DNA from 2 places in the Vogesella sp. genome. Region 1 is predicted to be linked to the other one. Evidence: predicted binding sites of a transcription regulator. Region 1 holds the regulator's gene; the other holds the start of a gene.
The links. The regulator sigma-54, encoded in region 1, starts transcription at its own class of promoters, with help from an activator protein. The targets are predictions, from matches to a motif close to CTGGCACGCTTCATGCTT.
Positions count from the first base shown of each region.

Region 2: a site for sigma-54 is predicted at 2,664-2,681, ahead of ACK4FZ_RS13615 (CmpA/NrtA family ABC transporter substrate-binding protein). Genes of this name have one in related genera too.

Region 1 is NZ_JBKBHK010000005.1:249,154-253,517, forward strand. Features, by position in the region: gene lptC (LPS export ABC transporter periplasmic protein LptC) at 1-505, shown strand, start outside; gene lptA (lipopolysaccharide transport periplasmic protein LptA) at 495-1,001, shown strand; gene lptB (LPS export ABC transporter ATP-binding protein) at 998-1,726, shown strand; gene ACK4FZ_RS08680 (RNA polymerase factor sigma-54) at 1,732-3,132, shown strand; gene hpf (ribosome hibernation-promoting factor, HPF/YfiA family) at 3,193-3,513, shown strand; gene ptsN (PTS IIA-like nitrogen regulatory protein PtsN) at 3,716-4,174, shown strand; gene hprK (HPr(Ser) kinase/phosphatase) at 4,167-4,364, shown strand, end outside.
Region 2 is NZ_JBKBHK010000012.1:12,897-17,260, reverse strand. Features, by position in the region: gene ACK4FZ_RS13625 (ABC transporter ATP-binding protein) at 1-356, opposite strand, end outside; gene ntrB (nitrate ABC transporter permease) at 358-1,236, opposite strand; gene ACK4FZ_RS13615 (CmpA/NrtA family ABC transporter substrate-binding protein) at 1,248-2,510, opposite strand; gene ACK4FZ_RS13610 (ANTAR domain-containing response regulator) at 2,755-3,333, opposite strand; gene ACK4FZ_RS13605 (TfoX/Sxy family protein) at 3,379-3,690, shown strand; gene ACK4FZ_RS13600 (DNA-3-methyladenine glycosylase I) at 3,683-4,255, shown strand.

The DNA of each region.
Region 1 (4,364 bases):
GTTCTGGCTAAACGTACTGACCGAGTGGCGTGCACCGGCACAACGACAGCTGAACCCTAACGAACCCGAATACACCATCGAACGGCTGACCGCCACCCGCTTTGATGAACAAGGCCGCCTGCAACAACAACTGGCTACCGGCAAGATGTGGAAGCTGCCGGAGCAAGAACAGGTATACCTGCAACAGATGGACGTGAAGCAGTTTCGTGATGGCCAGCTGGACTACCAGCTGCGCGCCGAGCGTGGCGTGTACAACCGCCGTAATGGCGAAGGCCAGTTCGACGGCAACGTCAATCTGGTACGCCAGGCGCGGGCCGACCAGCGCGCCGTCTACCTGCAAACCGCCACCCTGCAGCTGAACACTCAGACCGGCATTATGCGCAACCAGGCGCCGGTCGCTATAGACGATGGCCTGTCACGCATCCGCTCCAACGGTTTTTACTACAATCACCCGGCTGGACAACTCAAACTGCTGTCCAGCGTAAGGATTACCTATGCACCATAGATTGCTGCTCGCGCTGCTGCTGAGTGCAACCGCCCCCGCTGCGCTAGCCGAAAAGGCAGACAGCAGCAAGCCGATCGAAGTCAATGCCGACAGTGCTGCGCTGGACCAGAAACAGGGCGTCAATGTCTTTGAAGGCAATGTGGTGATTACCCAGGGTACGCTGAGCTTGCGTGCCGACAAAACTGTCACCACCCGTGATGCCAGTGGCCGCCAGAAACTGGTTGCCACCGGCAACCCGGTGCACTTCCGCCAGAAGCTGGACGGCCAGACCGAGTACGTTGATGGCCGTGCCGCACGTGTCGATTACGACTCTGCCAGCAACACTGTCATCCTCACCGGGAAAGCGGTAGTCACCCGCGGCAAAGACATGGTGGCTGGCGAGCTGATCAGCTACAACACCGTGACCGAGGTGTACCAGGTCAAAGGCCAGGGCGCGACCAGCACGGCGCCCAAGGGCAGGGTCACCATTATTCTGCAGCCGCAGGAGAAGCCATGACTCATAGCCGGCTAAGCATCCAGCACCTGAAGAAGACGTTCAAGAAACGTACCGTGGTGCGTGACGTATCGATGGACATCGCCAGCGGCGAGGTTATTGGCCTGCTGGGCCCCAACGGCGCCGGCAAAACCACCAGTTTTTACATGGTGGTTGGCCTCATCGCTGCCGAAGCCGGCGAGATCCTGCTGGATGGCAACACCATTACCCATTTGCCCATCCACAAACGCGCCCGCTTGGGCCTGGGCTACCTGCCGCAGGAAGCGTCGATCTTTCGCAAGATGACGGTAGAAGAAAACATCCAGGCGGTACTGGAAGTCGCCGGCCTGTCCGGCGAAGCACTGGACAAAGAACTGCAGCTGCTGCTGGACGACCTCAATATCGGCCACTTGCGCGAAACTAACGCCATGGCGCTGTCCGGTGGCGAACGTCGCCGCGTGGAAATCGCCCGCGTATTGGCCACCAAGCCGCGCTTCATCCTGCTGGACGAACCATTTGCCGGCGTGGACCCGATAGCCGTAATCGACATCCAGAAAATCATTTCCTTCCTGAAAGAGCGCGGCATCGGCGTGCTGATTACCGACCACAACGTGCGCGAAACACTGCGCATCTGCGACCGTGCCTACATCATCTCCGAAGGCCGCGTACTGGCCTCCGGCTTGCCGGACGAACTGGTCAACAACGAACAGGTTCGCCAGGTTTACCTGGGCGAGCATTTCCACCTGTAAGCGAAATGAAGCAAACCCTCCAGCTCAAAGTCAGCCAGCAACTCACGCTCACCCCGCAACTGCAGCAATCGATCAAGCTGCTGCAGATGTCCACGCTGGAGCTAGCCAGCGAACTGGAACGCTATCTGCTGGACAACCCGCTACTGGAACGCAGCGACGGCAGCGACAGCCCCAATGGCGACGCAGAAGCACCGGTAGCGGAAAGCAGCAATGACACTGCAGAAGACCGTAGCCAGGACAGCATGGAGCTGTCCGACTGGGGCAGCGGCAGTGGCGGTGGCAGCCATGACGGTGACGACGAGTTCGACCCGATACTGAACGCGCCGTGCCGCCCCACCCTGCGCGAACACCTCACCGCGCAAATGGGCGAAACCCAGCTGGGCCGGCGCGACAGCGCGCTGATGGCGCTGCTGATCGACGAGCTGGATGAAGACGGCTACCTGGTTACAACGCTGGAAGACATCGCTGCGGAACTGCCGTTGGAGCTGGATGTCGAGGTAGAAGAGCTGGAAACGCTGCGCAAGCTGATGATGCAGTTCGAGCCCGCCGGCATCGGCAGCCGCCATCTGGGCGAGTTCCTGTTGTTGCAGCTGACAGCACTGCCCGCCAGCACGCCGTCGCTGCCGCTGGCGCGTACGCTGGTGGCCGAACATCTGACGCTGCTGGGCAACCGAGATTATGCCCGCCTGAAAAAACTGCTGGGCCTGGGCGAAGCTGAACTGCGTGCTGCCCACGCCCTGATTGCCACTTTGCGCCCGCGGCCAACCAGCGGTTTTGACCAGGGCGAGACACATTATGTGGCGCCAGACATCCATGTGGTACGGCGCGGCGGACGCTGGGTTGCCCAGCTAAACCGGGCATCGGTGCCAAAACTTCAGGTAAATCAGCTGTATGCAAACATGCTGCAGCAAAAGGATAGCAGTCACAACCTTTCAGGGCAGTTGCAGGAGGCCAGATGGCTGGTAAAAAACATCCAGCAACGGTTTGACACTATCCTGAAAGTGTCGGAATCTATAGTCGAAAGGCAGCAAGCGTTCTTTGAACACGGTGAAGTGGCCATGCGCCCGCTGATCCTGCGCGATATCGCAGACGAGCTGGGATTGCATGAATCCACCATTTCCAGGGTGACGACGCAGAAGTACCTGCTGTGCAGCCGCGGGCTGTTCGAGCTGAAATACTTCTTCGGCAACGCACTGGAAACGGACAGTGGCGGAGAGTGCTCTGCCACCGCCATCAAGGCGCTGATCCGCCAGATCATCGATGCCGAAGACAGCAAGAAGCCGCTGTCGGACAGCGCCATCGCCGACAAGCTCACGGCACAGGGCATACAGGTTGCCAGACGCACTGTCGCCAAGTATCGTGAAGCTATGCAGATTCCGCCAGTTAGCCTTCGCAAGGCCCTATAGCAGTGCCAAAAACACCGGTGCGGCCAGCCCGACCGCACCGCTAACAGAAGGAGTCAGGGTATGAACCTCAAAATTACCGGTCTGCACCTCGAAGTTACCCCATCCATCCGTGAATACATCGAGAGCAAACTCGAACGCATCACCCGCCACGTCGACAATGTGATTGGCATTACGGTGACGCTATCGGTAGATAAACTGGTACAAAAAGCGGAGGTCAATGTGCATCTGGCAGGTAAAGACATCCATGTCGAATCGGAAGAAGCTGACATGTATGCCGCCATCGATACACTGATGGACAAACTGGACCGCCAGGTTCTGAAGTTCAAGGAGAAACAAACCGAGCATCGCGTCAGTGCACAGCAGATCAGTGCCGAACTGTAAGGTGATGCAGTAACTTTAACGGGAGCCAGTGGCTCCCGTTTTGCATTGGTGCACGCGGGCAGGAATTCTATTGCCGGCGATGGGTCTGAAGCCATAACACGTGACATCCCCCACAACGACTGTACCGCACACCCTGCTGCCCTATTGCAAACAGCAGACTCGGCGTAGAATGGCGGACGGTTTTTTCTGGCAAATGCAAATCATGAGCTTGATCGGCAAGATTCTTCCCCAGCAGAACGTGCTGGCCGATGTGGATGTATCCAGCAAGAAGCGCCTGTTCGAACAGGTAGGTTTGTTGGTGGAAAACAGTCACGGTATCGCGCGCAGCGAGATCTTTGACAGCCTGTTTGCCCGCGAGAAGCTGGGCTCCACCGGCCTGGGGCAAGGCGTGGCCATCCCGCACGGGCGGGTCAAGGGTCTGAAAGAAGCCACCGGCGTGTTCATCCGCCTGGCCAGCCCTATCCCGTTCGACGCACCGGACGGCAAACCGGTAAACCTGCTGTTCGTGCTGCTGGTACCGGAACAAGCGACCGACTTGCACTTGCAGGTGCTGTCCGAGCTGGCCCAGCTGTTTTCCAGCCGCAGCCTGCGCGACAAGATGGCAGTATGCGATACCGACACCTTGTACGCCCTGCTGACCGGAAACCCCGCCCATGCCTAATATCAGCGTGCGCCGGCTGTACCAGGACAACAAACACAAGCTCAGCCTGAGCTGGGTTGCCAGCCGTGCCGGGTCGGACAACCTCATTTCCAACGAGGAACAGCGCCCGACACAGGCACTGGTCGGCCACCTGAACTTCATCCACCCCAACCGGGTGCAGGTACTGGGCCTGGCCGAATCCGAATACCTG
Region 2 (4,364 bases), on a different contig from region 1:
GTGCGTGCGGCCAACTGTGCCTTGCTTTCCTTGCTGCCGAACACGCGTTCCACCGCCAGCAGGATGTTGCCGTAGCAAGTGAGCCACGGCAGCAGGCTGTGGTTCTGGAACACTACTGCGCGCTCGGGGCCGGGGCCGTCGATTTCGCGGCCGTTGCACAGCGCAATGCCGTCGCTCGGGTCCAGCAGGCCGGCGATGATGTTGAGCACCGTGGACTTGCCACAACCCGAGTGACCGATCAGCGACACGAACTCGCCCTGGCGGATGGTGAGGTTGACGTCCTGCAGCGCGACGAAGCGGCCTTTTTTGGTATCAAAGTGCTTGTGGATGTTTTCCAGCTCGACAAAGCGGTCCATGTCAGTTCTCCTGCCCGAAGCTGGCCTTGCGCGCCAGCCATACCAGGGCTTGTTCCAGCAACAAGCCCACCAGCCCCACCACGAAGATGGCGATCAGGATGTGCTCCACGTTCAGGTTGTTCCATTCGTCCCACACCCAGAAGCCCAGCCCTACGCCGCCGGTGAGCATTTCGGCGGCCACGATCACCAGCCAGGCCGTGCCCACCGCCAGCCGCACGCCGGTCAGCATATGCGGCAGCGTGGCCGGCAGCAGGATAACGGTAAATACCTTCCATTCCGACAGCCGCAGCACGCGCGCCACGTTCAGGTAGTCCTGCGGTACGGCGCGTACGCCGGCGGCGGTGTTGAGGATCATCGGCCAGATGCTGGAGATGAAGATCACCCAGATCGACGCCGGGCTGGCGGCCTTGAACACCAGCAGGCCGATCGGCAGCCAAGCCAGTGGGCTGACCGGGCGCAGCAGGCTGATCACCGGCGCCGTCATGCGCGCCAGAAAATCGAAGCGGCCGATCATGAAGCCCAGCGGAATGCCCACCAGCGCCGCCATGCCGAAACCGGCGCCGACACGGCCCAGCGACATCAGGATGTTCCAGCCTATGCCCTGGTCGTTGGGGCCGTTCTGGTAGAACGGGTCGGCAAACAGTTCGCGTGCCGAGGCCCAGGTGCTGACCGGGCCGGGCAAGCTGCCCTTGCTCAGCTGCGACACCAGCGTCCACAGCAACAGAAAGGCCAGCAGGCCCAGCAAGGGCGGCACCACGGCGCGCAGCAGCGGCACCAGCGGTGCCACCAGCGGGGTGGCGGCCAGGCGGGCTACCGGCGACGCCGGCTTGCGGCGGCGCGGCAATGCCAGGTTGGCCGCAACGGGTTTGGCAACAGTCATGTCACACCTCCTCAGGCCTTGATCTTGAAGCTGGCAGCGTAGGCAGCCGGGTTCTTGCCGTCCCACACCACGCCGTCGATCAGCTTGCTGCTGCGCATGTCACTGGCCGGCACCGGCACGCGGGCCATGGCGGCGGCGTCTTTGTAGACAGCAATCTGGTTGATCTGCTTGGCCACCGCCAGGTAGTCGGGGTCGGCTTTCAGCAGGCCCCAGCGCTTGTGCTGGGTCAGGAACCACATGCCGTCAGACAGGTAGGGGAAGTTGACCTTGCCGCCGTCGAAAAACTTCATCAGCTTGGGGTCTTGCCATTTCTTGCCCAGGCCGTCTTCGTAGGCGCCCAGGAAGCGGCCTTCGATCACCGGCTCCGGCGCGTTGACGTAGGCCTTGTCGGCGATCAGCTTGGCTACTGCCGCGCGATTTTTCACGTCGTCGATGTAGCGCGAGGCTTCCAGCAGCGCTGCCACCAGCGCACGGGCGGTATTGGGGTTCTGTTTCACCCAGTCGCCGGTGGTGCCCAGCACTTTTTCAGGGTGGTCGGGCCAGATCTGCTGCGTGGTGGCCACGCTGAAGCCGATGCCGTCGGCGATGGCGCGGGCGTTCCACGGCTCGCCCACGCAGTAGCCGTCCATATTGTCTACGCGCATATTGGCCACCATCTGCGGCGGCGGCACCACGATGGTTTTCACGTCTGTCAGCGGGTTCACACCGTGCGCGGCCAACCAGTAATACAGCCACATGGCGTGGGTGCCGGTGGGGAAAGTCTGGGCAAAGGTGTACTCGCGCGGCTCGGCCTTGATCAGTTTGGCCAGCGCCGGGCCGGTGGTGGCGCCCTTCTCTTTCAGCTGGTTGGAAAGCGTGATGCCCTGGCCGTTCTGGTTCAGCGTCATCAGCACCGCCATGTCTTTCTTGGGGCCGCCCACGCCCAGGTGCACGCCGTAGATCATGCCGTACAGCGCGTGCGAGGCGTCGAGCTCGCCGTTGACCAGCTTGTCGCGTACTGCCGCCCAGCTGGCTTCCTTGGACGGCACGATGGTGATGCCGTATTTCTTGTCGAAGCCCATCTTCGAGGCCACGATCACCGAAGCACAGTCGGTCAGCGGGATGAACCCCACCTTGACTTCGGTTTTTTCCGGTTTGCCCACAGGGGCAGCCAGCGCTTGCAGGGCAAAGCCGGCGGGCAAGGCGGTAGAGGCCATCAGTGACAAGGCTCCCTTGAGAAAGTCGCGGCGGGCGGCCGCCAGGGTGTGGGTATCGGGTTGCTGACGCGTTTTCATGTTTGCTCCTAAGCGGTAGCCACAAAAGAAAAGCGTCCGTCGCCCTCTCGTCAGAAAGGGCAACGGACGCCGTTGTCCGTACTCCCAGGCTTGCGCCGCCGTTGGCACCTTCCTGTTGAATGTGTTGGCGCTACCTTGCGCCTGCTGTCACGTCAGCAAGTGCCGTGCCAGCCTTGAAACCGTGTTTTGCTACCTGCCGGCGTAGTTTGTGCACCGCAATAGCGCGGCCACGCACCAGCGCAGCTCAGCCTTGCAGCCATTCGGCCAGGCTGATGATCTCCTGCGCCACGTCGGCCAGCCGCTTTTGCTGTTGCATCGCGCGTTCGCGCAGCTGCTTGTAGGCGGTCTGCTCGTCCAGGCCTTTCATCTGCATCAGCAGGCCCTTGGCTTTTTCGATTACCTTGCGCTCGGCCAGCTGCTGCTGCGCGCTGGCCAGCTCGCTACGCCGTGTCTGCTCCAGCTGGTGACGCTCGATGGCCACCTCCAGCAAGGGCTGGATGCGGGCGGCTTCCACGCTGCCCACCACGTAGGCGGCCACGCCGGCCGACAGCGCGGCGCGGATGGTGTCGCGGCGGCTGTCGTCGGTGAACATCACCACCGGCTGGCCGTGGCGGGCGCCCATCACGCACACCTGCTCCAGCATGTCACGCGACGGCGCGTCGCTGTCGATCAGCACTACGTCGGGCCGGGCCGCAGCCAACATGTCGGCCAGCTGCAGGTTGGCCGCCACCTCGGCCACCACGCGCACGCCTGCCGCCGCCAGCGCTTCCTTCAGCGCGGCGGCCTTGCCGGAGCCATCGTTGACCAGCATGACGCTTAACATGGGTAACCTGTCCTTCGGGTGGATTGGCCACATACGCAGCAAGGTTTGTGCCATGCCACTGACACCACGCTGGCAGCAGCGCCGCGTTACACTGGCGGCATGAACGCTACCGCCAACCTCGGCCCGGCCTCGTGGCGGCTGTTGCAGGCCGCCGGCATTGCCGACCTTGCCGCCTTGCGCCAGCTGGGCGCCGTTGCTGCTTACCTGCAAGTGAAGCGCAGCGGGCAACACGCCAGCCTGAACCTGCTATGGGCGCTGGAAGGCGCGCTGAGCGGCCGCCACTGGCAGCAGGTAGCGCGCGACGACCGCCTGCGCTTGCTGCTGGCACTGGAAGACCTGGAGAAAATGCATGACTGAACTGACACGCTGCGGCTGGTGCGGCGACGACCCGCTATACATGGCCTACCATGACCACGAATGGGGCAAACCGGTACACGACGACCACAAGCTGTTCGAGATGCTGATACTGGAAGGCGCGCAGGCCGGGCTGTCGTGGATCACCATCCTGCGCAAGCGCGAGCATTACCGCCGCGTGTTCCATGACTTCGATCCGGTGAAGGTAGCGGCGATGACCGACGCCGACGTCGAGCGCCTGTTGCAGGACCCGGGCATCGTGCGCAACCGGCTGAAAGTGAACAGCGCCATCCGCAACGCACGGGTGTTTCTGGCCATGCAGCGCGAACACGGTAGCTTTGCCGCCTGGCTGTGGGCGCAGGTGGACGGCCAGCCGGTGCAGAACCACTGGGCTACTTTGGCAGAGGTACCGGCCAGCACGCCGCTGTCCGACCAGGTAAGCAAGGCGCTGAAGAAAGCCGGCATGAATTTTGTCGGCAGCACCGTGATCTACGCTTTCCTGCAGGCTACCGGCGTGGTGAACGACCACCTGCTCAGCTGCCCCGAACACCCGGCCAACCGTGATTAGGCCGCTTGTATGCAGCAACTGCGTGCTGCCATTACGCTAGCAGGTATTCATGCAAACCTGCACTGTGGGCCAACTGGCGATAACGATCGCTCTGGCGCAACTTGCGCAT